DNA from 3 places in the Streptomyces sp. NPDC050743 genome. Region 2 is predicted to be linked to each of the others. Evidence: riboswitches for the same ligand, from Rfam matches in the RefSeq annotation. Region 2 holds a riboswitch; each other region holds the start of a gene.
What was found. Region 2 has a riboswitch for cyclic di-AMP ahead of ACIBJF_RS33365 (transglycosylase family protein). Riboswitches for the same ligand answer to the same signal wherever they lie in the genome.

Region 1 (8,885 bases), on a different contig from region 2:
AGCGCGCACGCTCGACCCCTACGGCAAGCTGTTCGAGGACCGGATCGTCTTCCTCGGGACCGCGCTGGACGACGCGGCCGCGAACGACGTGATGGCGCAGTTCATGTATCTCGAACACGCGGCCCCGGAGCGGGACATCACGCTGTACGTCAACTCCCCCGGCGGCTCGTTCAGCGCGCTGACGGCGGTCTACGACACGATGCGCTACGTCAGTTGCGACGTGGCGACCTACTGCCTGGGCCAGGCCGCCTCGCACGCCGCCCTGCTGCTCGCGGCCGGCACGCCGGGCAAGCGGTTCACCCTCCCCGGCGCACGCGTGGTCCTCTCCCAGCCCCAGCTCGCCGAGCCGGTGGAGGGCCAGCCCAGCGATCTGCTCATCCAGGCCGAGGAGTTGGCCCGGGTCCGCGCGCTGACGGAGGAGATGCTGGTACGGCACACCGGGCGCACGGCCGAACGGGTGCGCCGCGACCTGGAGCGGGACTTGGTCCTGGACGCTCCTGGGGCGGTCGCCTACGGCCTGGTGGACGCCGTCGTGCCCAGCAGGCGGAGCACCCCCGGCGCACCGGACGCGAGGTGAGCCGCCGATGCTGCCGGACCTGCCGCCGCTGCCCGCACTGACGCATGCCGAGGGCGACCTGATCGACCGTTACCTGGAGGCCGCCGACCTGCTGGGCCGCGCCAACCCCGCCCACGGCGGGGACACCTATCGCGGGCTGCGTGCCGCCCAGGCCCTGGTGCGCAAGGCCGCAGAGCTGCGGGACGCCCTCGCGTTGATGCACCAGCGAGGCGAGACGGAGCTGCACGGGCACACGCTGGCACGGGCCTTGCGGGTCCTGGACGGTGAACGCCGTACCGCGCGCGTCGCGCTCCCGCCCGACGGCGTCGGCTGATCCGCACGCCGGACGAGCCGGCCGGGGCCCGGTCGTCGACCGCTACCGCTCGGGCGGGACTTAAAACGGCCCGAATGGCGTACCGCTGTCCGGTGTATATCCGGGTCGTTCTGCGGGCCTTCCGACTTGCGCTCCAGACCGGCGCGTCGTTCGCCGGAGAGCGCGTCGCCCCAGGTCCGGGGCTACGCACGGAATGTGACGATGCCTCGAACAGCACCCGCTCCACCCGAACGGGTGAGTGGTGAGTAACACCACAAATCCCCGAATGCATTGGGATTTTCGCATCGGTGTGGGCGAAGATCCCGTCCGACGACAAGCCCCCGCCGCCGCGGCGGGGCGGTCCGGGCGGACGCCGAGTCCTGCCGCCGCCCGGATGACCGGTCGACAGGAGTGGATCGGCAGGAGTGGAGGACCCAGGCAAGACGGGTCGCGGGAACGGATGTTCGTCTGCTCGTCGCAGACGGCCTGAGGTTCCGCGCAGCCCTTGGGGTGAAGCCGCGGCAACGCGGCCGGGCACCTTCGCCAGCCCGAATCCGACAGGTCATCCTTCACAGGCGGCTGACGAAGGGTTGCGCATGACTGCGCTCAATCGTGTCCCGTCGCTCATGGCCCGGGCCGGTACGGCCTCGGCCCTCACCCTCGCCGCCGTGGGCGGCTCGATCGTGGTCCCCGGCCTCGCCCCCGATGCCTCGGCCGCAACGCTCGCCACAAAGGCACTGAAGGTCGCGGCCGCCAAGAAGGGCGCGCCGTACCGGTGGGGGGCCACCGGGCCGCGCAGTTTCGACTGCTCGGGGCTGACCCTCTACTCGTTCAAGAAGGCGGGCAAGATCCTGCCACGTACCGCCGCTGCGCAGTACAACAGGACGCACCACATCTCCGCCGGCCGTCGCCGGGCCGGTGACCTGGTGTTCTTCCACTATGGCTCCTACGTCTACCACGTCGGCATCTACGCCGGGCACGGGAAGATCTGGCACGCGCCGAGGACCGGGGACGTGGTGCGGCTCCAGAAGATCTGGACGAGGAGCGTCTGGTACGGCCGGGTCAACTGACCCGGTCCTGCGCGGCGGGGTCGGCTGACCGATTCGGGGCCTGTCACGGCAGGTCGGCTGACCCCCTGTCAGAGCGGAGCGGCTCCAGCAGCGGGGCCGCCCCGAGCGCCCTCAGCGCCACCCCGGTGCCCGCCTGGAGCCCACGGGCGGCCCGGGGTCGGTGTAGGGCGCGGCATCGGGCGGCGCTGCGAGGAGCCTGCGCCGGACCGGTGCGGCCCTCGACGGCTGAAGCGCTCCCCAACCTCGTCTAGGCCACGACACGCCGCGCCGGGCGCGCGGACAGACCTGCCGGGTGCCGACGAGCGGCTCCGATGGCGGCGCCTTTCCCGTCGCCTGCCGCGCGGTGGCCCGGCGGCCCGGTCTTTTCGTCCAAGTCCCGACACGCCGCAGATGGGGCCGCGACGTCCGGCGCCCGAAGCGGACGGAACCACACCGGCCGCCCAGGCCGTCCGGGCCGTGCGATCACAGAAGCCCGAGCCCCGCCCAGGCAGACATCCCGGCCCCGCACCGGAGAACGCACACGGCCACCACCTCCCAGCCCGTCGGCCTCGGCCCCTCACTCACCGGCCACTCGCGCCCGCACCGACGTCCCCGAGCCCCTCGTCACCGGGTGCCCGACGTCCCCCACGTTCATCCCCGTACCCGATCTCCCCGCCCGTCGCCCCGTACGCGCGCCCCTTGCCGGCGAGCGCTCATCCCCCGCACCCAACGCCCCGATCGGTCGCCTACGGCCCCGAGGAGTAGTGCCCCGGAGAGAAGTCGTCCCACCAGCCCCACCCCGGAGGGCTACGGTTCCTGTTGGCCCCCCGCCGGGACCGGTTCCGCCGGGACGATCCAGGGGAGTTCGATGGAGACCGTCTTGCCGCCCTCGCGGGTGGGACGGACGCGGAGTTTGCCGCCGCACTCCGCGGTGAGCCAGCGGATGATGACCATGCCGCGGCCGTTGTCCTGCTGGACGGCGGCGGGCAGTCTCTTCGGAAAGCGTGGGTGACTGTCCGTGACGCCGATGCGGAGGTGTTCGTCGCGGTCCAGGACGATGTCAACCGTGAAGGTGGGTGACTGACCGAAGGTGTGCTGTACGGCGTTGGTGGCGAGTTCGGAGACGATGAGCCGCACGGTGTCGGCCACGTCGGTGTCGGACGGCAGGCCCCACTCCGCGAGCGTGCCCACGACATACGTGCGGGCCGCGGAGACCGAGGCGGGATCGCTCGGCAGAGTGACGGATGCTTCCAGATGGTCTGCCATGGCGACGTCGTCCCTTTCCCACGGGACCGCGGTCCGACACGGAGCCGGATGGTTCGAGTACGGTCCCGGACTGGTGCTTGCTCGTCAGCCTGCCATCACGGGGCCGGTCACGGGGAGCGATCCACCAAGATATGCATATATCTGTCGCCCGAAGCGGTGAACTCTACGACGCGAGACCGTTTTGGGGCGGCTCGGAAGGAGTAAGGAGGAGCCCATGCAGAACGGGCCGGCAGTGCGCCGCCGCAAACTGGGCGCCGAACTGCGCACGCTGCGTACCGGTGCTGGGCTCACGAGCGGTGAGGCAGCCCGGCTGGTCGGCTGGCACCAGTCGAAGGTCAGCCGCATCGAGACCGGTGCCAGCGGCGTGAAACCAGCCGATGTGCGGTTACTTCTCGACGCCTACGAGGTGCGGGACGGGCAACTGCGCGAGTTGCTGATGATACTCGCGGGCTCCGAGGACACGAGCGACCGGCACCGCTGGTGGCACGCCTACCGCGGGGTGCTGCCTCCCACGTACCGGGACTTCATCAGCCTGGAGTCACAGGCCAGCACGATGCGCACCCTGGAGACCACGGTCGTACCCGGCCTGCTGCAGACGCCCGAGTACGCCCGCGCGGTGACCCGGGCGGTGGTGGCGGACCTGGACGAGGAAGGCCTGGACGCGCTGGTGGAGGTGCGGCTGGCCAGGCAGGACGTGCTCCGCGCCGACCCGCCGCTGAAGCTGAGCGCGGTGCTGGACGAGTCGGTGCTGCGGCGCGAGGTCGGCGGCCCCGAGGTGATGGCCCGGCAGCTGGAGCGGCTGATGGAGGCGGCCCGCCTGCCCCAAGTCCGGCTCCAGATATTGCCGTTCGGCGCCGGAGCTCATGTCGGCCTCACCGGAGCTTTCGTTATTTTCTCATTTACGAACACTTCTGATCTGGACGTCGTTGTTCTAGACCAGTTGACGAGTAGCCTCTACCTGGAGCGGAAAGAAGACCTCATGGCCTACGCGGAGGCCTTCGACACCCTTCGGATGCACGCCCTTTCACCCGAGGACACGTTGGACTACATCGCCGGGATAGGTGACGGCGCGTAAGGAGGCACCATGTCAGCCCTGCCTCGGAACGTCCCTGCCAGTACCGACCTGCACGACGTGCGCTGGCTGCGCAGCAGCTACAGCACGGGAGCCAACAACTGCGTGGAGACGGCCCGGCCGCGCTCCGGCCCCGGGGCCGGACTGCTCGCCGTGCGCGACTCCAAGAACCCGGCCGGACCCGCGCTGCTCTTCTCAGCAGGGAGCTGGGCCGGTTTCCTCACCGCCCTCTGACCCGAAGACCACCACCGACCACAGACGACCACGCGCGAAGCACGGCCGTGTCACGCCGACTCATGGTCGCGTTTCGCCGATCACCCGTACAGCGCGTTCGATCTCGGTCCCGGACAGGTCCGCGCGGGCGGTCAGCCGCAGCCGTGAGATGCCGTCGGGCACGGAGGGAGGGCGGAAACAGCCCACGGCCAGCCCCGCGGTACGGCAGTCGGCCGCCCAGCGCACCGCCTGTTCCGGGGACGGAGCCCGCACGGAGACCACCGCGGCGTCCGGACGCACCGCTTCCAGACCCGCGGCGGTCAGCCGTGCGTGCAGGTCCGCGGCGACCGCCCGGGCCCGTGCCGCGCGTTCGGGCTCGCGGACCAGCAGCCGCAGCGCGGCGAGCGCCGCGCCGGCCGCCGCCGGGGCCAGGCCCGTGTCGAAGATGAAGGTCCGGGCCGCGTTGACCAGATGGTCGATCACCCTGGCCGGGCCGAGCACCACACCGCCCTGGCTGCCGAGCGACTTGGACAGGGTGGCCGTGACCACCACGTCCGAGGCGCCCGCGAGGCCGGCCGCGTACGGCGCGCCCCGGCCGCCGTCGCCCAGCACCCCGAGCCCGTGCGCGTCGTCCACGACCAGCCCCGCGCCGTGCTCCCGGCACGCCTCGGCGAGCCCGGCCAGCGGCGCCCGGTCGCCGTCCACCGAGAACACGGTGTCGGACACGACGATCGCCGGCCCCTGACGGGTGGCCAGCACCTTGCGCACCGCCTCGGGGTCGGCGTGTCCCACGACCTGCCTCTCGCCCCGGGCGAGCCGGCAGCCGTCGATGAGGGAGGCGTGGTTGCCCGCGTCGGAGACGATCAGCGAGCCGTGCGGCCCGAGCGCGGTGACCGCGGCCAGGTTGGCGGCGTAACCGGAGGAGAAGACCAGCGCCGCCTCGAAGCCGCAGAAGGCGGCCAGCTCGCGCTCCAGCTCGGTGTGCAGTTCGGTGGTGCCGGTGACGAGCCGGGAGCCGGTGGACCCGCCGCCCCAGGTCCGCGCGGCCCGGGCGGCCCCCTCGGTGACCTCGGGGTGGTGGGCGAGTCCCAGGTAGTCATTGCTCGCCAGGTCCAGCAGGGCTGAGTCGGCGGGGCGCGGGCGCAGGGTGCGTACGAGTCCGGCGCGGCGGCGCGCCTCGGCCTGCTCGTCGATCCAGCCGAACGCCATGGGTCCTCCGGGGCTTTTGTAGGTAGCGGACAGACCCTAGCGGCACGACCAGCCGCCCAGGGTGTGGCAATACCCACACGGTGAACCGTCTCCGTTGTGCAAACTCTCCTTGGCCCGGGGCGGTCCCGTAGGACAGGATCAGGCCTCATGGACCTGCTGAACACGCTGGTGGACAAGGGGCTTCGGCGCGAGCTGCCGACCCGCGAGGAAGCGCTCGCCGTTCTGGCCACCTCCGACGACGACGTACTCGATGTGGTGGCCGCGGCCGGGAAGGTGCGCCGGCACTGGTTCGGGCGACGGGTGAAACTCAACTATCTGGTGAACCTCAAGTCGGGCCTGTGCCCGGAGGACTGCTCCTACTGTTCCCAGCGGCTCGGCTCCAAGGCCGACATCCTGAAGTACACCTGGCTCAAGCCCGACGAGGCCTCCGAGGCGGCCGCCGCGGGCCTCGCGGGAGGCGCCAAGCGGGTCTGTCTGGTGGCCAGCGGACGCGGCCCGACGGACCGGGACGTGGACCGGGTCTCGGAGACCATCAGGACCATCAAGGAGCAGAACGAGCAGGTCGAGGTGTGCGCCTGCCTCGGTCTGCTCTCCGACGGCCAGGCCGAGCGGCTGCGCGAGGCGGGCGCGGACGCCTACAACCACAACCTCAACACGTCCGAGGGGACGTACGCGGACATCACGACCACGCACACGTACGCCGACCGGGTGGACACGGTGCAGAAGGCGCACGCGGCCGGCCTGTCCGCCTGCTCCGGTCTGATCGCGGGCATGGGCGAGAGCGACGAGGACCTGGTCGACGTGGTCTTCAGCTTGCGCGAACTCGACCCGGACTCGGTGCCGGTGAACTTCCTCATCCCGTTCGAGGGCACCCCGCTGGCCAAGGAGTGGAACCTCACCCCGCAGCGCTGTCTGCGGATCCTCGCGATGGTCCGGTTCGTCTGTCCGGACGTGGAGGTCCGCATCGCCGGCGGCCGCGAGGTCCATCTGCGCACGATGCAGCCGCTCGCGCTGCACCTGGCCAACTCCATCTTCCTCGGCGACTACCTGACCAGCGAGGGCCAGGCCGGCAAGGCCGACCTGGAGATGATCGCGGACGCCGGGTTCGAGGTGGAGGGCGCCGGCGAGGTGACGCTCCCTGAGCACCGGGTCGAGGCCGCGGCCGGCTGCGGCTCGGTCTGCGGCTCGCACGAGGGCTGCGGCTCGCACGAGGGCGCGGACGCGTGCGGTCACGAAGGCCGGGACGTGTGCGGTACGACGGCCACGCCGACCGCGCAAGAGGCGCGCACCGATCTCGTCGCCGTACGCCGCCGGGGCGCCGGAACGGACCTCGCGCCCAATGCCTGATCTGCCCGGCCTGACCGTGCCCGAGCTGCTGGAGCTGGACCGACGGCACGTGTGGCACCCGTACGGCCCCATGCCCGGACGTACCCAACCGCTCGTCGTGGAGTCGGCGAGCGGGGTCCGGCTGCGCCTCGCCGACGGCTCGGGCGAGCTGGTGGACGGCATGTCCTCGTGGTGGTCGGCGATCCACGGCTACAACCACCCGGTCCTCAACGAGGCGGCGCACGCGCAGCTCGGGCGGATGAGCCATGTGATGTTCGGCGGGCTCACGCACGAGCCCGCCGTCCGGCTCGCCAAGCACCTTGTCGACATGTCACCAAAGGGCCTGGAGCACGTCTTCCTGGCCGACTCCGGTTCGGTGTCGGTCGAGGTCGCGGTGAAGATGTGCCTGCAGTACTGGCGCTCGCTCGGCCGGCCCGGCAAGCAGCGGCTGCTGACCTGGCGGGGCGGCTACCACGGCGACACCTGGAACCCGATGTCGGTGTGCGACCCCGAAGGCGGGATGCACGCGCTGTGGTCCGGCGTACTCCCGCGCCAGGTGTTCGCGGACGCGCCGCCGACGGAGTACGAGGAGTCGTACGCCGGCCATCTGCGCAAACTGATCGCCCGTCACGCCGACGAGCTGGCCGCAGTGATCGTGGAACCGGTCGTGCAGGGCGCGGGCGGGATGCGCTTCCACTCCCCCGCGTATCTCCGGGTGTTGCGCGAGGCCTGCGACGCGCACGACGTGCTGCTCGTCTTCGACGAGATCGCCACCGGCTTCGGCCGCACCGGAGCGCTGTTCGCGGCGGAGCACGCGGGCGTCACCCCGGATGTGATGTGCGTGGGCAAGGCGCTGACCGGCGGCTATCTGACGCTGGCGGCCACGCTGTGCACCGCGCGGGTCGCCGAGGGCATCTCGCGGGGCGAGGTTCCGGTGCTCGCGCACGGACCGACGTTCATGGGCAACCCGCTGGCCGCGGCCGTGGCCTGCGCCTCCCTCGAACTGCTGCTGGGACAGGACTGGCGGGCGGAGGTCAAACGGATCGAGGCCGGCCTCTCGGAGGGCCTGTCGCCGGCCCGCGAGCTGCCCGGTGTGCGGGACGTCCGCGTGCTCGGGGCGATCGGCGTCGTCCAGCTCGACCACGACGTGGACATGGCGGCGGCCACCGCGGCGGCCGTGCGGGAGGGCGTGTGGCTGCGCCCCTTCCGCGACCTGATCTACACGATGCCGCCGTACATCACCTCGGACGAGGACCTGGCGAGGATCGCGCGCGCGGTGTGCGCCGCGGCGCGGGAGGGATGACATGCCGGTACTGGTGATCACGGGCACGGGCACGGAGGTCGGCAAGACCGTCACCACCGCCGCCGTCGCCGCCGCGGCGCTCGCGGCCGGGCGCTCGGTGGCCGTGCTGAAGGCCGCGCAGACCGGCGTACGGCCGGACGAGCGCGGGGACGCCGACGAGGTCGCGCGGCTGGCGGGCCCGGTCACGGCCACCGAACTGGCCCGCTACCCCGAGCCGTTGGCGCCGGGCACGGCGGCCCGGCGGGCGGGCATGGCTCCGGTCCACCCGCACGAGGTGGCCGACCGGGCGGCCAAGCTGGCCGTCGAACACGATCTGGTGCTGGTCGAGGGGGCGGGCGGGCTGCTCGTCCGGTTCGACGCGGCCGGCGGCACCCTGGCCGACGCGGCCGGGCTGCTCGGCGCACCGGTGCTGGTCGTCGCCCAGGCAGGCCTGGGCACCCTCAACACCACCGAGCTGACGGCGCTCGAACTACGGCGTCGGGGGCTGGAGTTGGCTGGCGTGGTGATCGGCAGCTGGCCCGACTCCCCCGACCTCGCCACCCGCTGCAACGTGACGGACCTGCCGGTGGTCGCGGGAG
Region 2 (10,239 bases):
GGACTCCACGTCCCGCACCTCGAACCCGGCGCGCTCCAGCTGGGTGACCGTGGTGCCCAGGGGTGCGAGTTCGCCGTCCGGGAAGACGTAGGCGTCGATGAACTCGTCCACGGAGTACGCCGACTCGTCGTGCTGCGGGCGGCGGGCGATCTGGTGGTTGAGCAGCCGCCCGCCGGGCTTGAGCAGGCCGTGCAGCCGACGGGCGTACTCCAGATACCGCTCGGCGCCGACGTGTTCGGCCATGCCGATGGAGGAGACGGCGTCGAAGGGCCCGTCCGCCACGTCCCGGTAGTCCTGGACCCTGATCTCCACCCGGTCGGTCAGCCCCTCGTCGGCGACGCGCTTACGGGCGTACGCCGCCTGCTCCTGCGAGAGGGTGATCCCGACGACGCTCACGCCGTGCTCGCGGGCCGCGTGGATCGCCATCGAGCCCCAGCCGCAGCCGACGTCCAGCAGCCGCTGACCGGGTCTCAGACCGAGCTTGGCGCAGACGAGTTCGAGCTTGTCCCGCTGGGCGCTCTCCAGGGTGCTGTCGTCCTCCCAGTAGGCGCAGGAGTACACCATGGACGGCCCGAGGACGATCTCGTAGAAGTCGTTGCCGACGTCGTAGTGGTGGCTGATCGCCCGCTTGTCGCTGCGCCGGGTGTGCAGATGCCGGCGCGGCCTGCGGACCTCCTCGCGCGGCGGCGCGGGCGGGACCGGGGGCCCGGCCAGCTTCAGCAGTTCGAGGGCGGCGGCCCGTACGGCGGGCTCGCGCAGGGCCTGCAGGAGGCTGCGGGCGTCCTCACCGCGCTCCCACACCAGTCCCGCCAGCGCGTCGAGCGCGGTGTAGAGGTCGCCCTCGATGTCCAGGTCCCCGGAGACCCAGGCGCGGACGAGGCCCAGCTCGCCCGGTTTGAACAGCATGCGGCGCAGGGCCCGGCGATTGCGCACGACGAGCGCCGGGGTGCCCGGCGGCCCCGCCTGCGACCCGTCCCAGGCCCGGATCCGTAGCGGGAGCGCAGCTCCCAGCCCTTGCTCGGCAAGACTCCTCAGCCGCGATGCGGCGTCGGCCATGGCGCACACCTCCAAGACGAGATCCCGGATGCCGGTAACCACGTAAACACCGTTGGCCGTCCGGCGCAGTCCCGCAAAGGAGTTACAACTGGGCAAAACAGCTGTATGAGCCATGCGGATGGCATGACCGACCGGGGGTGCGGAGTGTGCGCGAGGCCCCGCCGTCGGTCAAGTCACGACTTGCAGGGGCATGACGTGCGCTCGGGGGCCGGGCCGTAATGGATGACGTACCCGGCTCCCCCTTCTCCTCATCGGATGTGCGTTTCCATGGTTCGTCTTTCCAGGTTCCACCGTCTCGCCCTGCTCGCCTCCTCGACGGCGGTCGTCACCGCGGGCGTGCTGTCGCAGGGCAGCGCGTTCGCCGCCACTCAGTGGCAGGAGATCACCGACTCCCCGAGCGGCATCACCGTCCGGCTCCCCGGAAAACCTGTGGTGCAGAGGTACAGCGATCACGGAGTCAACAGCCGCAACTACGTGGTGCCGACCCGCTACGGAGCCCTGGGTTTCTCGGTCTTCGACGGGCCCGCCCACGCTCAGGCCAAGCCGTGGGACCTCAAGACCGGTCTCAAGGCCGCGGTGGACGGCTACAACAGCGCCGACACCGGCGCCGGACTGCGCAGCACCGGCGTCCACGAAGGCACCAAGGACGGCGACCGCTACCTGGAGGCCAAGCTCGTCGGTGCCGGCGGCAGGACGGGGCACATCCGCCTCGTCGACCACGGCAGGCAGTCGATCGTGGTCATGACCGTGGGTCACGACGACCAGCGGGCCACCGTCGACCGGGACTACCGGCAGGTGCTCGACAGCGTCAAGGTCCCGGACCACGCGCCCCGGCAGGTCGCGGGACCCGCCGTGGCCACCTGACCGGTGTGCGGACACGCCGAAGGGGCCGCCCGCACCACGGATGGCAGGCGGCCCCTTCGGCGTGTTCAGCAGACCTGGGTCAGGAGGCCTTGGCCTTCTCCTCGGTCTTGGCGGCGGCGACCGGCGCCGGCTTCGCGGCCTCGTAGAACTCCTCGCGCGGGTTCTCCATGGCGCCCAGGGAGACGACCTCGCGCTTGAGGAACATGCCGAGCGTCCAGTCGGCGAAGACGCGGATCTTGCGGTTCCAGGTCGGCATCGCCATGCCGTGGTAGCCACGGTGCATGTACCAGGCGAGGCGGCCCTTGAGCTTGATCTTCATCTTGCCCATGACGATCATCGCCACGCCCTTGTGCAGGCCGAGACCGGCGACCGCACCCTTGTTGGCGTGCTCGTATTCCTTCTGCGGGAAGCCCCGCATACCGGAGACCACGTTGTCGCCGAGGACCTTGGCCTGGCGCAGCGCGTGCTGGGCGTTCGGCGGGCACCAGGCGTTCTCGTTGCCCGCCTTGCGGCCGACGAGGTCCGGGACCTGCGCGTTGTCGCCGGCGGCCCAGATGTAGTCCGTGCCCTTGACCTGGAGCGTGGGCTCGCAGTCGACGTGGCCGCGCGGGCCGAGGGGCAGGCCGAAGCGGGCGAGGGCCGGGTTCGGCTTGACGCCGGCCGTCCACACGATCGTGTTGGCGTCGACCTCGAGGCCGTTCTTGAGCACCACGTGGCCGTCGACGCAGGAGTCCATGGAGGTGGAGAGGTAGATCTCCACGCCCCGGCTCTCCAGGTGCTCCTTGCCGTACTGACCGAGCTTGGGGCCGACCTCGGGGAGGATCTTGTCGGCGGCGTCGACGAGGATGAAGCGCATGTCCTCACGGGACACGTTCTTGTAGTACTTGGCCGCGTCCCGGGCCAGGTCCTCGACCTCGCCGATGGTCTCCGCGCCCGCGAAGCCACCGCCGATGAAGACGAAGGTGAGCGCCTTGCGGCGGATCTCCTCGTCGGTCGTGGAGTCGGCCTTGTCCAGCTGCTCGAGGACGTGGTTGCGCAGGCCGATGGACTCCTCGATGCCCTTCATGCCGATGCCCTGCTCGGCGAGGCCGGGGATCGGGAAGGTGCGGGAGACCGCGCCGAGCGCGATCACGAGGTAGTCGAAGGGCAGCTCGTACGCCTCGCCCACCAGCGGGGCGATCGTGGCGACCTTGCGGTCCTGGTCGATGGTGGTGACCCGACCGGTGAGGACCTCCGCCTTCGGCAGCACGCGTCGCAGCGGGACGACGACGTGGCGAGGGGAGATGTTGCCGGCGGCGGCTTCGGGGAGGAAGGGCTGGTAGGTCATGTACGACCGGGGGTCGACGACCGTGACGGTCGCCTCTCCGTAGCGCATCTTCTTGAGAATGCGCCGAGCTGCGTACAGGCCTACGTACCCACCGCCTACTACGAGGATCCTGGGACGCTCCGTGGTGCTCATGCCATCGAGTATCCCCCCGCCTCCGAGGGGGTGCTCGTGCGCCCCTTCACAAGGTCTGCCAGGCCCTGTGCTACACTCCGCGACCCGCGTGACGCAGATCATGACCGGCGACGGGAACCGCAGTTCGGCCGGGACCGTTGTCAATGCCGCGTGAGCTGCCTCTCCTGGCCGGCGGGGCGGCGGTGAGGGCGCCGTGACGCGACCGGAACAACCCTTTCCGCGGCCACCCACACCCTCCATCTGAACATGTTCAAACGACCTTTGGGGCCCCGGAAGGGCCAACCGGCACCCTTTCGTAGCTCCACCGGGCCGAATTCCTTGTGAAGAACTTCACGAACTTTCCCGGAGCGGTCGCGGCGAAGGGGCCCCGAAGGGCCCCTCGACACCGCTCAAACGTTATCCGACCTGCTCAGCAGACGACTACCCGCGAGTAACAAAAGAGAGCTACGCCACCGACCAGGCGATGCCGTCGAGGATGTCGTGCTCGCTCACCACGACCTCCTCGGCGCCGATCCGCTCCATGATCGCGAGCAGTACGAGGGCGCCCGCGCCGATGACGTCGACCCGGCCGGGGTGCATGGAGGGGATCGCGGCGCGCTCGGCGTGCGTGGAGCGCAGCAGCCACTCGGTGATCTCGCGGACGCGGTCGCGGGAGACGCGGGAGTGGTGGATGCGCGCGGAGTCGTACTCCGGCAGCTCCTGCGCGATGGCCGAGACGGTGGTGACGGACCCGGCGAGGCCCACCAGCGTGCGCGCCTCGCGCAGCGGGACCGTCTCCTCGGCGAGGTCCAAGGCGGCCTCGATGTCGGCCCGCATGGCGGCGATCTGCTCCTCGGTGGGCGGGTCGCTCACCTTGCCGTCGTGCACCAGGTGCCGCTCGGTCATCCGCACGCAGCCGACGTCCACGGACCGCGCCGCCCGGACGTGCTCCGCGCCGACGACGAACTCGGTGGAGCCGCCGCCGATGTCCACCACCAGGTACGGCTTGGTGAGATCGTCCCGGCCCTTCAGCTCCTTGGTCGCGCCGGTGAAGGAGAACTCGGCCTCCTGGTCGCCGCTGATCACCTCCGGCTCGACGCCGAGGATGTCCAGCACGCCGCGCACGAAGTCGTCCCGGTTCTCGGCGTCCCGGGAGGCGGAGGTGGCGACGAACCGCGCCTCGGCGGCGCCGAGTTCGCGGATGATCCCGGCGTACTCCCGGCAGGCGGCGAAGGTCCGCTCCAGCGCCTCGGGCGCCAGCCGGCCGGTGCGGTCCACGTCCTGGCCGAGCCGCACGATCGTCATGCGCCGGTCCCGCTCCAGCAGTTCGCCGGTGGCCGGGTTGACGTCGGCCACCAGCAGCCGGATGGAGTTCGTGCCGCAGTCGACGGCGGCGACCCGGGAGAAGCCCTCCGGAACCATCGGCCGGTACGCGAAGAAGCCGCTGCGGACCTCGGTCGGGTCGGTGACGGCGCCCTCCTCGCCGGGGTGCTCGTCGGCCGGGTCGGGCGCCCTCAGCGGCTGCACACACGGCCCCTTGCGCCACCACTGCGGAAGCATCGCGATCGCCTCGTCGCCGAGCGGGTTCACGCCCGGACCGGCGGCCAGGGAGTGCGCGACCAGCACGTGCAGGCACTTCACGCGGTCCGGCATGCCGCCCGCGCTGGGGAAGCCCTCCAGGACCTCGATCTCGTCCCGGCGCCGGATGTAGTCCTCGTGCGCGGCCCGGTAGGCGGCGGCCAGTTCCGGGTCGGTCCGCAGCCGCTCCGTCATCTCCTTCATGACGCCGTCCGCCTCCAGTGTCCCGATCGCCGAGGCGGCGCGCGGGCACGTCAGGTAGTACGTCGTCGGGAAGGGCGTGCCGTCGGGCAGCCGGGGTGCCGTCTCCACGACGTCCGGCTGACCGCACGGGCAGCGGTGCGCGATGGCCCGCAGGCCCCGCGGCGGGCGGCCGAGTTGCTGCTGGAAGGCCTCGACGTCGGCGTCGGTGGGCTCGGTGCGCTCAGTGGGCGGCGGGGGCGTTTCCATGACTGCTTATCGGAGACTTTCTGTCAGTTCACTGGTCGGAGGCGTCGGACTTGTCGACGCCGTCCCAGACGTTCGCGTACCAGGGCCGGCGGGCGGCCCCGAGGTCGGCGCGGGACTGCTTGGCCGCGCCCGGGTCGATCACCACGTACCCGGTCTCCCCGGGCATCACATAGTGCAGCCGGCGCCGGATCTGCTGCTCGGCGTAGGAGTCGTCCTGCCAGCGCGCCTTGAGGTCGCGCAGCTGCTCGACCCGTTTGCGGGCCTGCTCCTGCTGCCGCTGGAGGTCGGAGATCTGCGCGCGCTGGGAGACGTACTGGCGCATCGGATAGGCGAGCGCGACGATCAGCGAGCACAGCACCAGCGCGAGCAGCGCCGCGCGGCCGGTGAGGCGGGAGCGGCGGGCCTGGCGCCTGGTCTGGGAGCGGTACACGCGGGCCGCCGTCTGCTCGCCGAGCAGCCGCAGCCTGGTCGCGGTGGAGAAACGGTCCCGGTCCTTCACGGCCATCTGGCTTCTCCCGCCTCCCCTTGCCGGTGTGCTTCACACGTGCGTACGTCCCCGGACACGGTACGGGACCGGGTACGGGGACGTACGTACGACTGGCTAAGACTTAGCCCGGGTTGGCTCAGCCCTTGGAGATCTCGTGGTTGCCCTTGAAGCGCGGGAACGCGCTGCGGCCGGCGTACACCGCGGCGTCGTCGAGGATCTCCTCGATGCGCAGCAGCTGGTTGTACTTGGCGACGCGCTCGGAGCGGGCCGGGGCGCCGGTCTTGATCTGGCCGCAGTTGGTGGCGACGGCGAGGTCGGCGATGGTGACGTCCTCGGTCTCGCCGGAGCGGTGGGACATCATGCACTTGAAGCCGTTGCGCTGGGCCAGCTCGACGGCGTCCAGGGTCTCGGTCAGCGAGCCGATCTGGTTGACCTTGACCAGCAGGGCGTTGGCGGTGCCCTCCTCGATGCCGCGGGCGAGGCGCTCGGGGTTGGTGACGAACAGGTCGTCGCCGACCAGCTGGACCTTGTCGCCGAGACGGTCGGTGATGACCTTCCAGCCGGCCCAGTCGTCCTCGAACAGCGGGTCCTCGATGGAGACGAGCGGGTAGGCCGCCACGAGCTCCTCGTAGTACTCCGTCATCTCGGCGGCGGAGCGCTCCTTGCCCTCGAAGAGGTACTTGCCGTCCTTGTAGAACTCGGAGGCGGCCACGTCGAGCGCGAGGGCGATCTGGTCGCCGGGGACGTACCCGGCCTGCTTGATCGCTTCGAGGATCAGGTCCAGGGCGTCACGGTTGGAGCCCAGGTTCGGGGCGAAGCCGCCCTCGTCGCCGAGGCCGGTGGACAGGCCCTTGGACTTCAGGACGGACTTGAGGGTGTGGTAGACCTCGGCGCCCCAGCGCAGGGCCTCGGAGAAGGACTCCGCGCCGATCGGGGCGATCATGAACTCCTGGATGTCCACGTTGGAGTCCGCGTGCGAGCCGCCGTTCAGGATGTTCATCATCGGCACCGGCAGCAGGTGCGCGTTGGGGCCGCCCAGGTAGCGGAAGAGGGGGAGGTCGGACGCCTCGGAGGCGGCGTGGGCGACGGCGAGGGAGACGCCGAGGATGGCGTTGGCGCCGAGGGAGCCCTTGTTGTCGGTGGCGTCCAGGTCGAACATGGCCTGGTCGATCAGGCGCTGCTCGGTGGCGTCGTAGCCGACCAGCTCCGGGCCGATCTGCTCGATGACGGCGAGGACGGCCTTCTCGACGCCCTTGCCCTGGTAGCGGTTCGGGTCGCCGTCGCGGAGCTCGATGGCCTCGAAGGCACCGGTGGAGGCGCCGGACGGGACGGCGGCACGACCCGTGCTGCCGTCGTCGAGGCCGACCTCGACCTCGACCGTGGGGTTGCCTCGGGAGTCCAGGATTTCCCGGGCTACGACGACGTCGATGGACGGCACGAGCATCTCCTTCTTGGATGTGACGCTGGAAGTGCGGGGCTGTCTGCCTTACGGCTGTGCCTTGCGACTAGAGCCTAACCGTCCCCGGGGCGTCGGCCACCGACCGACCGTCCCGTGGACAGGAGAGACACGCAGACGGTACCTATTGTTCACCCACGGAACAAAGGGGGCTGCCGGTGAGCCCCTGCTGAAGAGTGGGGAAACGAAAGACCCCGCCCCGGCGCGTACGGGGGAACACGCGCCGGGGCGGGGAGCCCGTGGGGACGGGGGTGGCCCTCACGAGGCCCTCAGCATGCGGGCCGGGGATGTGAGGGCACTGTGAGCCCGTACGGAGCCAGGTGTCACTTCAGGTGCAGCTGCTGGCCCGGGTAGATGAGGTCGGCGTCCTGGACGATGTCCTTGTTCAGCTTGAACAGCTTCTGCCAGCCGCCGGCCACGTGGTGCTTCTCGGCGATGGCGCTGAGGGTGTCGCCCTTGACGACCTTGTACTCGCCGTCGCCCTTCTCGACCTTCTTGCCGGTCGGGGTGGTGACGGTCTTGCTCGCCGACGGGGCCGTGCGCGTGGTGGAGCGGGTGGCGGCCTGGCCGGTGGAGCGGGTGGCGGTGCTCTTGGTGGTGCTCTTGGTGGTGGTGCTCTTGGCGGCCGCCGGGGCGGAGCCGCTGTACGGCGTGCTCGACAGGCCCGTGCCGCACACCGGCCAGGCGCCCTTGCCCTGGCCCGCGAGGACCTTCTCGGCGACGGCGATCTGCTGCGCCTTGGTGGCGAGGTCGGCACGCGCGGCGTAGGCGGTGCCGCCGTACGCGGCCCAGGTGGAGTTGGTGAACTGCAGGCCGCCGTAGAAGCCGTTGCCGGTGTTGATGGACCAGTTGCCGCCCGACTCGCACTGGGCGACCTTGTCCCACTCGGAGGCGGTGGCGGCGGAGGCGTTGCCGGCCACCATCAGCGGGGCGGCGACGGCGGCGCCGGCGACACCGGTGAGCGTGATGGCGCGAACGGCCTTGGACGGGCGACGGTGCGTGCCCTTGCCGGAGAACAGCATGGATCGATCCCCTCACCGACGCCTGCGAGGTGAGCTGTCGGGTTCGGGCCGGTTGAGTTGCCCGGCCGCGCACTCGTCATCCGAGGCGCGGCTTCACCCCAAGCCGGTCCAGCGTCAACCGCTGGGCCCGGCGCTTACCTTGGGTCCCCCGCTCCTGCCTACGGCGCTTGACGCGACGACTGTTCCCGGGCATCCGCTGGCAGGATTCGGCGTTGCGGCTGCCGGGGCTCGTGGTGACGAGCGGTCCTGACCGTAGACATGCGATCGTCGGATTTTCAAAGACGATCAGGGCTTCTGAGACTCATCCCACACTTTCACCAAACCGGACATCAGCCGCGAAGTGGGGCGTCAATTCCCGCTAGCCGTCGCCGTTTTCGCCATGGACTTCCAGGGTCTGACCGGCGGCGATGTGGTCCGGGTCGGCGCCGATGGCCTTCTTGTTGGCGGCGTAGAGCGCATGCCACCCGCCGTCGACGTCAAGGGAGTCGGCGATGGAGGCGAGGGAGTCGCCCTCGCGGACGGTGTAGGTGTCCGGTCCGCGGCCGGCGTGACGGCCGGAAGGTGTGGCGTTCTGACCGGTTGTCACGCTTTCGTCCGCGCTCTCGCCGCGGTGACGTCCGCCACTGCCGAGTGCGCCGGTGTCGACCAGGCTCCAGGAACCGGCACTCTGCTGGTAATTGTCCGGGTTGTCGGCGCTCGGGGTTGCTGTGGGAGAGCTGTCGCCTTCCTGTGAACCTCCGCCGTCGTGCGAGCCGGACTTGTCAGTCTTGTCGGACTTGGGCGCGCTGGTCCCGGTCGAGTCGCCGGTGCCGTCCGGGGTTTCGGTGGCGTGCTTGCCCGCACCCGGGGTCGGCCCGGTGCTCTCGTCGGAGGACGAGCCGGTGGAGTCCGAGCCGGAGTTGGAGCCGGAACCGGAGTCCGAGGAGGACGAATCCGACAGACCGGACGAGCCGGAGTGGCCGGCCGAGCCGGACGCGTCACCCGAAGCACCGCCGCCGCCGGAGCCGCCGACGCCGGGGTCGACGTCGACCGAACCGGAGTGGGAGGTCAGCCCGGCGGTCAGCGCGCACATGGCCCACGGCTTGGTGCCCTGGTCGGCGAGGATCTTCTCGGCGACGGCTATCTGCTGCGAGCGGCTGGCCTGGTCGGCGCTCTCGGCGTACTGCGTGCCGCCGTACTCGTCCCAGTCCTCCTGCGAGATCTGCAGACCGCCGTAGTAGCCGTTTCCGCTGTCCGCGCTCCAAGAGCCGCCGCTCTCGCACTCGGCGACCTTGTCCCACGTGGTGCCGTCGGCCGCGTTGGCGCTCGCGGCGCCGAGCAGCGGGATGGCGATGGCGGAGCCGGTCACCCCGGCCGCGACGAGGAGGGCCGGAGCCTGACGGGGGCGACGGTGACGACCGTTCCCGGAGAGCATGCGGAAGCCTTTCGTGCGACAGCAAAACCGGCGGGCGATGCAGTGCCTCTCGCCACGCTGATGGGTGAACGTATCGGCAGACGATCACTTGTCACAAGTTCATGCCGCGCAGATCACGTGAAGATCACAGTGTTGAATGTTTGTCATCTCCTGCTGTGCGGCGGCCGATCGTCCCCTCCTGCCCGCTTTGTCACCCGTCGGGAACGGCAACGCCTCACGCCCTGCGCGCGGGGCGGCCGCGACCATGGACTCGACATGACCCCGGGGGCTTCCCGTCCAGGAGGACACGATGGCGCGGCACACCCGGCTGTCCGGCGAGTCCGCGGACTACCTCGCCGCACGCGAGGAACTCCGCGACGCCGAGATCGAACTCATGCGCCACCGCGAGAGGGTCGCGGCCCTGCGCCGGGCGCTCCCGCAAGGCGCCGAGGTCGACGACTACGTCTTCCTCGAAGGCCCCGCCGACCTCGACGC
Region 3 (10,239 bases), on a different contig from region 2:
TCGGGCCCAACCTGGGGGTGGTGGAACTGTCCATCGCGCTCCACCGGGTCTTCGAGTCGCCGGTCGACCGCATCCTGTGGGACACGGGCCACCAGTCCTACGTACACAAGTTGCTGACGGGTCGTCAGGATTTTTCCAAGCTGCGCGGCAAGGGCGGACTGTCCGGCTACCCCTCACGCGAGGAGTCCGAGCACGACGTCATCGAGAACAGCCACGCCTCCACCGCGCTCGGCTGGGCCGACGGCCTCGCCAAGGCCAACCAGGTGCAGGGGGAGAAGGGCCATGTGGTCGCGGTCATCGGCGACGGCGCGCTGACCGGCGGCATGGCCTGGGAGGCGCTGAACAACATCGCGGCCGCCAAGGACCGCCCGCTGATCATCGTCGTCAACGACAACGAACGCTCCTACGCCCCGACCATCGGCGGCCTCGCCAAGCACCTGGCCACCCTGCGCACCACCGACAGCTACGAGAAGGTCCTCGCCTGGGGCAAGGACGTACTGCTGCGCACTCCGATCGTGGGGAACACCATCTACGAGTCCCTGCACGGCGCGAAGAAGGGCTTCAAGGACGCCTTCGCCCCGCAGGGCATGTTCGAGGACCTGGGCCTGAAGTACGTCGGCCCGATCGACGGCCACGACGTCAAGGCCGTCGAGTCGGCGCTGCGCCGCGCGAAACGCTTCCACGGCCCGGTGCTGGTCCACTGCCTCACCGAGAAGGGCCGCGGCTACGAGCCCGCCCTCGCCCACGAGGAGGACCACTTCCACACCGTCGGTGTGATGGACCCGCTGACCTGTGAGCCCCTCGCACCGTCCAACGGACCTTCCTGGACCTCGGTGTTCGGCGACGAGATCGTGAGGATCGGCGAGGAACGGGACGATGTCGTCGCCATCACCGCGGCCATGCTGCACCCGGTCGGCCTCGGCAAGTTCGCCGAGCGCTTCCCCGACCGCGTGTGGGACGTCGGCATCGCCGAGCAGCACGCGGCCGTCTCGGCGGCCGGCCTCGCCACCGGCGGGCTGCACCCGGTCGTCGCCGTCTACGCCACCTTCCTCAACCGGGCCTTCGACCAGCTGCTGATGGACGTCGCCCTGCACCGCTGCGGCGTCACCTTCGTCCTCGACCGGGCCGGCGTCACCGGCGTCGACGGGGCCTCCCACAACGGCATGTGGGACATGTCGATCCTCCAGGTCGTCCCCGGTCTCAGGATCGCCGCCCCGCGTGACGCGGGCCAGTTGCGCGCCCAGCTGCGCGAGGCCGTCGCCGTGGACGACGCGCCGACCCTGGTCCGCTTCCCGAAGGAGTCGGTCGGCCCGGACATCCCGGCCGTCGACCGGGTCGGCGGCATGGACGTGCTGCACCGTGCCGAGCGCCCCGAGGTGCTGCTGGTGGCCGTCGGCGCGATGGCCCCGGTGTGCCTCCAGGCGGCCGACCTGCTGGCGGCGCGCGGCATCGACTGCACGGTGGTGGACCCCCGTTGGGTCAAGCCCGTCGACCCATCGCTGCCGGGCCTCGCCGCCGAACACCGGCTGGTGGCCGTGGTGGAGGACAACAGCCGCTCCGCGGGCGTCGGTTCGGCCGTGGCGCTGGCCCTGGGCGACGCCGACGTGGACGTGCCGGTACGGCGGTTCGGCATCCCGGAGCAGTTCCTCGCGCACGCCAAGCGCGGTGAGGTGCTGGCCGACATCGGTCTCACGCCCGTCGAGATCGCCGGGCGGATCAGCGCCGGTCTCGCGGTGCGGGACGCCGTGCGCGGGGCCGGCAGTGCCGGGAAAGGCCGCATCGCGTCCGCGGCGCCGTCGGGGCTCGTCGCGCCCTCGCGGCGGTAGCCGCGCACCGACTCGGCCCCGCGTCCCTCGGGGCACTGACAAGGAGAGTGAATGAGCACGGAGTTCGACCTCGGCGCCCTGCTCGCCGAGCGCGGAGCCGAACGCTACGAGCTGCACACCAAGCACCTCAACCCGCAGCTCCCGCGCATGCTGCACACCATCGGCTTCGACAAGGTCTACGAGCGGGCCGAGGGCGCCCACTTCTTCGACGCGGACGGCAACGACCACCTGGACATGCTCGCCGGGTTCGGGGTGATGGGCCTTGGCCGCCATCACCCGGTCGTCCGCAAGGCGCTGCACGACGTGCTCGACCTGGACCTCGCCGACCTCACCCGGTTCGACTGCCAGCCGCTGCCCGGACTGCTCGCCGAACGGCTCCTGACCCACAGCCCGCACCTGGACCGGGTGTTCTTCGGCAACAGCGGCACGGAGGCCGTCGAGACGGCCCTGAAGTTCGCCCGGTACGCCACCGGCAAGCCCAGGATCCTCTACTGCGAGCACGCCTTCCACGGCCTGACGGCCGGCTCCCTGTCGGTCAACGGCGAGAACGGCTTCCGTGACGGCTTCGCCCCGCTGCTGCCCGACACCGCCGTCCCCCTCGGTGATCTCGACGCCCTGGCGCGGGAGCTGAAGAAGGGCGACGTGGCCGCGCTGATCGTGGAGCCGATCCAGGGCAAGGGGGTGCACGAGGCCCCTCCCGGCTATCTGCGCGCCGCGCAGGAGCTGCTGCACAAGCACAAGGCGCTGCTCATCGCCGACGAGGTGCAGACCGGTCTCGGCCGCACCGGCGACTTCTACGCCTACCAGCACGAGGACGGCGTCGAACCCGACCTGGTGTGCGTGGCCAAGGCGCTGTCCGGCGGGTACGTCCCGGTCGGCGCCACCCTGGGCAAGGACTGGATCTTCAAGAAGGTCTACTCGTCCATGGACCGGGTCCTGGTCCACTCGGCGAGCTTCGGTTCCAACGCGCAGGCGATGGCGTGCGGACTCGCGGTGCTGTCGGTCATGGAGAACGAGCAGATCGTCGCGGGCGTGCGCAAGACGGGCGAGCTGCTGAAGTCCCGGCTGACCGCGATGGTCGACACCTACGAGCTGCTCGCGGACGTCCGCGGCCGGGGCCTGATGATCGGCATCGAGTTCGGCAGGCCCTCCTCGCTGAAGCTGCGCAGCCGCTGGACCATGCTCCAGGCCGCCCGCAAGGGCCTGTTCGCGCAGATGGTCGTCGTGCCGCTGCTGCAGCGGCACCGGATCCTCACCCAGGTCTCCGGCGACCACCTGGAGGTGATCAAGCTGATCCCGCCGCTGATCATCGACGAGGCGGACGTCGAGCGGTTCGTGGACGCGTTCGCGGCGGTGATGGACGACGCGCACAGCGGCGGCGGCCTGATGTGGGACTTCGGCAAGACACTCATCAAGCAGGCGGTGGCCAACCGCTGACCCCACCGCGCCCGCCTCCGTCCCGCACCGGCACGGCCCGGGGCGGGACGGCGGTGTTTCTGGGGCGAGTCGCCGGGCCCCGGTTCTTGCCTCACAGGCAAAAAAATTGCCACATAGGCAAAACAGGCGCTGAATGGAGATATGAACCCCTCAGACGCCGGACCACCGGCGGGCCCGGGCGACGAGCTGCCCTCCGTCGCGCCGCAGCTGCGGGCACTGCGCCGGACCACCGGCCTCACCCTGGAGGCCGCGGCCCGCGCCGCCGGGCTCTCACCGGCCCATCTGTCCCGGCTGGAGACCGGACAGCGGCAGCCGTCGCTGCCGATGCTGCTGGCCCTCGCCCGTATCTACGGTACGACCGTCTCCGAACTGCTCGGCGAGACGGTCGCCGACCGTGACGCGATCGTGCGGGCCGGCGACATGGAGCCGACCCGGGCGGGCGGCTGGACGTACTTCCAGGCGGGGGCGCCGGGCCGCGGCATGCAGGCCCTGCGCGTGCGCGTGCCGTACGGCTCGCAGGGCGACATCGTGCGCGTCCACCCGGGCGAGGAGTGGCTCTACGTCCTCCGGGGCCGGCTGCGGCTGCGCCTCGGTGACGCCGCGCACCTGCTCGCGCCTGGCGACAGCGCGCACTTCGACTCCCTCACCCCACACCGCCTCGCCGCCGTGGATCACGACGGCGTCGAGCTGCTGTTCGTCCACACCCTGTTGCAGAGCCCCACGGCCACGCTGTGCCTGGGCCCGCTGACCGGAGAGCTGCCATGAGCGACCTCGAAACGAAGTTCCCCCGTTCCCTGTGGATCCGGCTGATCATCTACATCGCCGCCGGTCATCTCCTCGCCGCGTTCCTCTTCCTGCTGTTCGCGTTGGGGGCGAAGAACTGACCCGTCCGGGCCGTCATGCCGCCGTTGCTGCCGGACACGGTCCTGGGCCGGTCAGTCCAGCAGACGCTCGCGCAGCACGTCGCGGGACGCCGGGGTGAGACCGAGGCCCCGTTCCAGGTAGGTGTCCACCCCGCCCCAGGTCTCCTCGATGGTCTCGAACGCCGCCTGCAGGTACTCGGCGCGGGCGTCGAAGAGGGGGCTGAGCAGCTCCATGATCTCCGGGGTGTACGCCGTGTCCGCGCTGCCGCTGCGGCGGACCTTGTAGCGCCGGTGCTTGGCGTTGGACTCCAGGTAGTCGGTGACGATCGCCTCGCGCTCCACACCGAGCGCGAGGAGCGTCACCGCCATGGAGATGCCCGCGCGGTCCTTGCCCGCCGCGCAGTGCATCAGGGCGGGCACGCTGTCCTCGACGAGGGCGCGTAGCACCTGGGAGTGCTCGGCGGTACGCTCTGTGACGATCGACCGGTACGAGGCGATCATCCGGGCCGCCCCCTTGCCGTCGTCCAGGATGCCGCGCAGCTGGTCGAGGTCGCCGTCGCGGACCATCTTCCAGAACTCGGCGCCGTCCGCCGGGTCGCTCAGCGGCAGGTTCACGTTCCGCACGCCGGGCAGCTCGATGTCCGGGCCCTCCAGCTTCTGGTCGGCCGCGTTGCGGAAGTCGAAGATCGTGTGCAGGCCCAGGGAGGCGAGGAAGGCCGCGTCGTCCTCCGTCGCGTGCGCCAGGTGCCCGCTGCGGAACAGCACGCCGTGACGCACCCGCCGTCCGTCCGTGGTGGGCAGTCCGCCCACGTCACGGAAATTGCGCACACCGGCCAGCTCCGGCTCGGTCGACGGGACCTGCTGCGTCACGGGGGCTCCTCCCGGGTCGGGCCCCGCCGTCGCATCTCGCCGGCGGGCGCTCCGTCGACCATACGACATCGGTTTCCTCGGGCAAGGAGTTGTCCACAGGCATTGTCACCAGGGGTCGCGCCCCCTGATGATGTTGGCACTTGAGCGGATCTGTTGGCACCTGTGAGGTCTTTTCGTGGTGGACATCGCCGAAGACGGTCGTACCTGGCTCCTGTCGGGGCCCACCAGTAGCTATGCCCTGCATCTCACCGACGCGGACGAGCTGCTCCACCTGCACTGGGGGCCGCGGATCGCCCTCCCGGACGCGGAGGCCCTGGCCGTGCACCCGCTGCCCGGCTACTGGCCCTTCGAGTCCCCGCTCGACGGCCGCGAGGAGTACCCCGTCGAGGGCGGGCCCCGCTTCGTCCGTCCCGCCCTGTCCGTGCGCACCGAGGAGCGCCGCGGCACCGAGTGGCGTTTCGTGTCGTACGACACACAGGACGACGAGCTGCGGCTGCGCTTCGACGACGACGGCCTCGCCGTCACCCTGCACTACCGGATGCGGGCAGACGTGGTCGAGCGCTGGGTCACCGTGGCGAACGGCACGCACGCACGCGTGGAGCTGCTGCGCGCCGACGCGGCCACCTGGACCCTGCCCGAGCGCGACGGCTGGCGGCTCTCCCAGCTGCACGGCCGCTGGGCCGCCGAGTCCCGTCTCACCACCGCCCCGCTCACCTACGGCGAGAAGGTCATCGGCAGCCGCCGCGGCCACACCGGCCACCAGCACCTGCCCTGGGTCGCGCTCGACACCGACGCCACCGAGGAACACGGCGAGGTCTACGGCTGCGCGCTCGGCTGGTCCGGCTCCTGGCGCATCGCGGTCGCGCAACTCCCGGACGCGCGCGTGCAGATCACGGGCGGCGCCGGCTATGACGACTCGGGCCTGCTGCTCCTTCAGCCGGGGGAGTCGTACACCACTCCCGTCTTCGCCGGGCTGTGGAGCGACGGCGGTTTCGGCGCCGCGAGCCGCACCTGGCACGCCTACCAGCGCGCGTACGTCATCCCGGACGCCGGGCGGGACCGGCCGGTGCTGTTCAACTCCTGGGAGGCGACGACCTTCGACATCTCCGAGGAGCAGCAGCTCGCGCTCGCCCGCCGGGCCGCCGGGATCGGCGTCGAGCTGTTCGTCGTGGACGACGGCTGGTTCGGCGCCCGCACCAGCGACCGCGCGGGCCTCGGCGACTGGACCCCCAACCCCGACCGCTTCCCGCACGGGCTGAAGCCCCTCGCCGACCAGGTGCACGGCCTCGGCATGCAGTTCGGCATCTGGGTCGAGCCCGAGATGGTCAACCCGGACAGCGACCTGTACCGCGCCCACCCCGACTGGGTGCAGTACCAGCCGGGACGGAAGCGGACGGAACTGCGCAACCAGCTCGTCCTCAACCTCGCCCGCGAGGACGTCCAGGAGTACCTCTGGGAGCAGCTGGACACCCTGCTCTCCAGCGCGCCGATCGACTATGTGAAGTGGGACTTCAACCGCTGCTTCACCGACGCGGGCTGGCCCGGGGAGCCGTACCCGCAGCGCCTGTGGGTGGACCACGTCCGCGCCTTCTACGCCCTGCTGGACCGGCTGCGCGCGGCCCACCCGCGGGTCGCCTTCGAGTCCTGCTCGGGCGGCGGCGGCCGGATCGACCTCGGTGTCATGAGCCGCACCGACCAGGTGTGGACCTCCGACAACACCGACCCGCTCGACCGGCTCGCCATCCAGCACGGCTTCAGCCAGATCCACCCCGCCCGGGTCATGGCCGCCTGGGTCACCGACAGCCCGAACACCCAGCTCAACGGCCGGGTCAGCTCCCTGCGCTTCCGGTTCGTCAGCGCCATGGCGGGCGTCCTCGGGGTCGGCGGCGACCTCACCGAGTGGACCGACCAGGAGCTGGCCGAGGCCCGGCGGTGGGTCGACCTCTACAAGGAGATCCGTCCGGTCGTCCAGCAGGGCGAGCAGTACCGGCTGCGCCCCCCGGCCGGCGGTCTGAGCGCCGTCCAGTACGTCCTGGGGGAGGAGACGGTGGTCCTCGCCTGGCTCCAGGCGCAGAGCTACGGCGAGCCGGTGCCGGCGCTGCGCCTGCGCGGGCTCGACCCCACGGCGTCGTACGAGTGCCGCGAAACGGGGGAAGTGCACCGCGGTGCCGTCCTGCTGCACCACGGGCTGCGTACCGGGCTCAAGGGCGACCTGGATGCGACGGTCCTCCGACTGCGCCGCATCTGAGCTTTCTGCCCGGATTGGCGCCTTCGTTCCAACTCGCTCAGGAATAAGGGTTCGTAGCCGGACCATGCGTGAGGAGCTTCATATCCGTGACCGTGAGTCGCGCGTCATGTCCACGTAATTCCCATGCTGAAAAGGGGAATTGAAAGACCCTGGGATGCGGGAATTCACGGAGGGTGACCGTGAATTCCCGCATTCGATCTCCGGGACGGTGAATGCCGGGAACCGCCGCTTGTTTCCGTGCGTCCCGCTCGCTTACGTTCCCCACCACTCCGGACGGAACGCCGAGTCCTGCCGAGTTCCACAGTTGACCCGCGTTCGGCAGGAGCGGGGGACCCACCAGGTACGACCGCCTGTCCGGTCTCCGCGACAGGGTCGGGGTGAAGCCGCCACGGCGGCCGGGCCGCTCCAGCCCGAACCCGACAGCTGACCTCGCAGGCGTCGGAGAGGAAATGCGCCATGCCCGCGAAGGGTAAGCACCGACGTCCCAAGACCCCGCGTCTCTCCCGGTCGATCGCCGTTGCCGGAACCGGTGGCGCCGCTCTGGCCCTCCCGCTCATCGGAACCACGGGAGCGCACGCCGCGACCACCACGCAGGGCATTTCCGCAAAGTCGGTGCGGGCCCTTCAGTCCCCGGCGAAGAAGACCGTCGCGCAGACGAATCCGCCCGTGCGCACCTACACGGTGCGATCCGGTGACTGCCTTTCGACGATCGCCGGCGCGCAGCATGTCGCCGGCGGCTGGCACCGCCTCTACGACGACAACCGCGAGGCCGTCGGCGACGACCCCTCGCTGATCCACCCGGGCCTGAAGCTCGCGCTCGGCACGCAAGCCGTACAGACCCGCACCGAGCCCGCCGCCCCGAGCCGGTCGTCGGCCAAGACCCGGTCCGCCGCGCCCCAGGCGGCCCCGGCGCCCGAGTCCACCGGAGCCGCCGCCACGACCACCGCCGCCGGCTTCACCCTCCCGGTGACCGGCGCGACCGTCGGCACCGGCTACCACGTGGCCGACGGCATGTGGTCCAGCGGCCACCACACCGGAGTCGACTTCGTCGTACCGACCGGCACCCCGGTCAAGTCCGTCGGCGCGGGCATGGTCGTCTCCGCCGGCTGGGGCGGCGCCTACGGCAACCAGGTCGTCATCAGGCTGAACGACGGCCACTACGCGCAGTACGGCCACCTGTCCCAGCTCTCCGTCACGGCCGGGCAGACCGTGACCACGGGCCGGCAGATCGGCCTGTCCGGCGCCACCGGCAACGTCACCGGCCCGCACCTGCACTTCGAGATCCGCACCACGCCGAACTACGGCTCGGACATCGACCCGGTCGCCTACCTCCGCGCGCACGGCGTCCCGGTCGTCTGACGCCCGAGCACCCGGACCACCTTCCCGACACGCCGCCGAAGGCCGGACCCACACCCCCCGGGTCCGGCCTTCGGCGTACCGTCCGGCCCTATTCCTGGATTGGCAAATTATTTAAGGGTGTCACATCTCACCGTTCGTCAACCCCTCCTTACGGTCGCGTAAGTCACATATGAAGGTGAATCATGGTCCGACGTGGCAGACGATTCGAAGAGTGACAACAGATCAGTGATCGGGTCGTACGTGGCGGTGGGGGACAGCTTCACCGAGGGCGTCGGCGACCCGGGGCCCGACGGGGCGTTCGTGGGCTGGGCCGACCGGTTCGCGGTATTGCTCGCCGACCGGCAGCCCGAGGGCGACTTCCAGTACACCAATCTCGCGGTCCGCGGGAAACTGCTCGACCAGATCGTGCAGGACCAGCTCCCCAAGGCTGTGGAACTGGCCCCGGACCTGGTCTCCTTCTGCGCGGGCGGCAACGACATCATCCGGCCCGGCACCGACCCGGACGAGGTGGCCGAGCGCTTCGAACGGGCCGTGGCCCGGCTGACCGAGGTGGCCGGCACGGTCATGGTGACGACCGGCTTCGACACCCGTGGCGTCCCCGTGCTCAAGCATCTGCGCGGCAAGATCGCCACGTACAACGGGCACGTCCGCGCCATCGCGGACCGGTACGGCTGCCCGGTGCTCGACCTGTGGTCCCTGAAGTCCGTGCAGGACCGCAGGGCGTGGGACAACGACCGTCTGCACCTCTCACCCGAGGGGCACACACGCGTGGCGCTGCGCGCGGGTCAGGCCCTCGGCCTGGAGGTACCGGCCGACCCGGAGCAGCCGTGGCCGCCGCAACCGCCCCGGGGCACCCTGGAGATCCGCCGCGACGACGTCCACTGGGCTCGCGAGTACCTCGTCCCGTGGATCGGCCGCCGACTGCGCGGCGAGTCCTCCGGCGACCATGTGACGGCGAAGGGCACCCTGTCGCCCGACGACATCAAGATGCGCATCGCCTCGGTGGCCTGACCGGCGCCCACGGGCCCCGTGCCGCGGAATGTGGTGCGGGGCACGGCTGCAGGGGGGCGGGGTGTGTGTCTGGTGTTCCTCAGTCGGACGGGCGGGGCAATGCGGGGCCCGCTCCGGGAATCGATCGCACGGTGTCGGGCAGGACCCGAGGCCGATCGGGACGTGTGTCGTGCCGGGGCGGCCCGTCGCCGTGACCGCGGGCACCGGGCGGCCCGCCTCACGGGCTAGGGCGGCGAGCCCGGGCAGGCGCGCGCACATCCGGCGTCGTCGCGCGTCGGCTCCCTCGGGCGCCTTGAGGCTGTGCGTCGGACTGGAACGTACTCGTGCGGGCGCGCACCCCATGGCCTCCGGCTCGCGTCGGCTGGAAGGCCCCGCCGCCCGCAGCCGGAACCAGGGCACTAGCGCTCCGTCAACTCTGCCCGTTCCAGCCCGAGTTCCCGAGCGAGCGCCTCGTCCACCCACTCCTGCGCGCGCGTTCGCGGCACCGCTCCCGGGTACGACGTCAGCTGGACGGCGAGCCCGTCCAGCAGCGCGGTCAGCCGGAGCGCGGCGCCCATCGGATCGGCGCAGGAGAACTCGCCCGCCGCCACTCCCTCGGCGATGACCTCGGCGATCGCCGCCTTCC

Region 1: it holds a riboswitch for cyclic di-AMP, as region 2 does, so the genes downstream of both, ACIBJF_RS35215 (C40 family peptidase) here and ACIBJF_RS33365 (transglycosylase family protein) in region 2, are expected to answer to the same signal.
Region 3: it holds a riboswitch for cyclic di-AMP, as region 2 does, so the genes downstream of both, ACIBJF_RS35985 (peptidoglycan DD-metalloendopeptidase family protein) here and ACIBJF_RS33365 (transglycosylase family protein) in region 2, are expected to answer to the same signal.

What each region holds. Positions count from the first base shown of each region.
Region 1 covers NZ_JBITGJ010000054.1:11,323-20,207, reverse strand. Annotated here, with positions in the region: gene ACIBJF_RS35225 (ATP-dependent Clp protease proteolytic subunit) at 1-577, shown strand, start outside; gene ACIBJF_RS35220 (hypothetical protein) at 585-890, shown strand; cyclic di-AMP (ydaO/yuaA leader) riboswitch at 1,241-1,462, shown strand; gene ACIBJF_RS35215 (C40 family peptidase) at 1,466-1,939, shown strand; gene ACIBJF_RS35210 (ATP-binding protein) at 2,726-3,184, opposite strand; gene ACIBJF_RS35205 (helix-turn-helix domain-containing protein) at 3,399-4,259, shown strand; gene ACIBJF_RS35200 (DUF397 domain-containing protein) at 4,269-4,490, shown strand; gene ACIBJF_RS35195 (8-amino-7-oxononanoate synthase) at 4,551-5,678, opposite strand; gene bioB (biotin synthase BioB) at 5,826-7,025, shown strand; gene ACIBJF_RS35185 (adenosylmethionine--8-amino-7-oxononanoate transaminase) at 7,018-8,307, shown strand; gene bioD (dethiobiotin synthase) at 8,309-8,885, shown strand, end outside.
Region 2 covers NZ_JBITGJ010000048.1:16,625-26,863, forward strand. Annotated here, with positions in the region: gene ACIBJF_RS33330 (class I SAM-dependent methyltransferase) at 1-1,056, opposite strand, end outside; gene ACIBJF_RS33335 (hypothetical protein) at 1,324-1,920, shown strand; gene ACIBJF_RS33340 (NAD(P)/FAD-dependent oxidoreductase) at 2,000-3,379, opposite strand; gene ACIBJF_RS33345 (exopolyphosphatase) at 3,824-4,780, opposite strand; partial or broken gene ACIBJF_RS33350 (DUF501 domain-containing protein) at 4,985-5,386, opposite strand; gene ACIBJF_RS33355 (septum formation initiator family protein) at 5,415-5,891, opposite strand; gene eno (phosphopyruvate hydratase) at 6,010-7,317, opposite strand; gene ACIBJF_RS33365 (transglycosylase family protein) at 7,653-8,351, opposite strand; cyclic di-AMP (ydaO/yuaA leader) riboswitch at 8,356-8,527, opposite strand; gene ACIBJF_RS33370 (transglycosylase family protein) at 8,710-9,765, opposite strand; gene ACIBJF_RS33375 (DUF899 family protein) at 10,055-10,239, shown strand, end outside.
Region 3 covers NZ_JBITGJ010000056.1:47,602-57,840, forward strand. Annotated here, with positions in the region: gene dxs (1-deoxy-D-xylulose-5-phosphate synthase) at 1-1,826, shown strand, start outside; gene ACIBJF_RS35960 (aspartate aminotransferase family protein) at 1,878-3,263, shown strand; gene ACIBJF_RS35965 (helix-turn-helix domain-containing protein) at 3,405-4,028, shown strand; gene ACIBJF_RS35970 (DUF6126 family protein) at 4,025-4,147, shown strand; gene ACIBJF_RS35975 (tyrosine-protein phosphatase) at 4,199-4,996, opposite strand; gene ACIBJF_RS35980 (alpha-galactosidase) at 5,172-7,244, shown strand; cyclic di-AMP (ydaO/yuaA leader) riboswitch at 7,514-7,697, shown strand; gene ACIBJF_RS35985 (peptidoglycan DD-metalloendopeptidase family protein) at 7,701-8,603, shown strand; gene ACIBJF_RS35990 (SGNH/GDSL hydrolase family protein) at 8,829-9,614, shown strand; gene ACIBJF_RS35995 (TetR/AcrR family transcriptional regulator) at 10,013-10,239, opposite strand, start outside.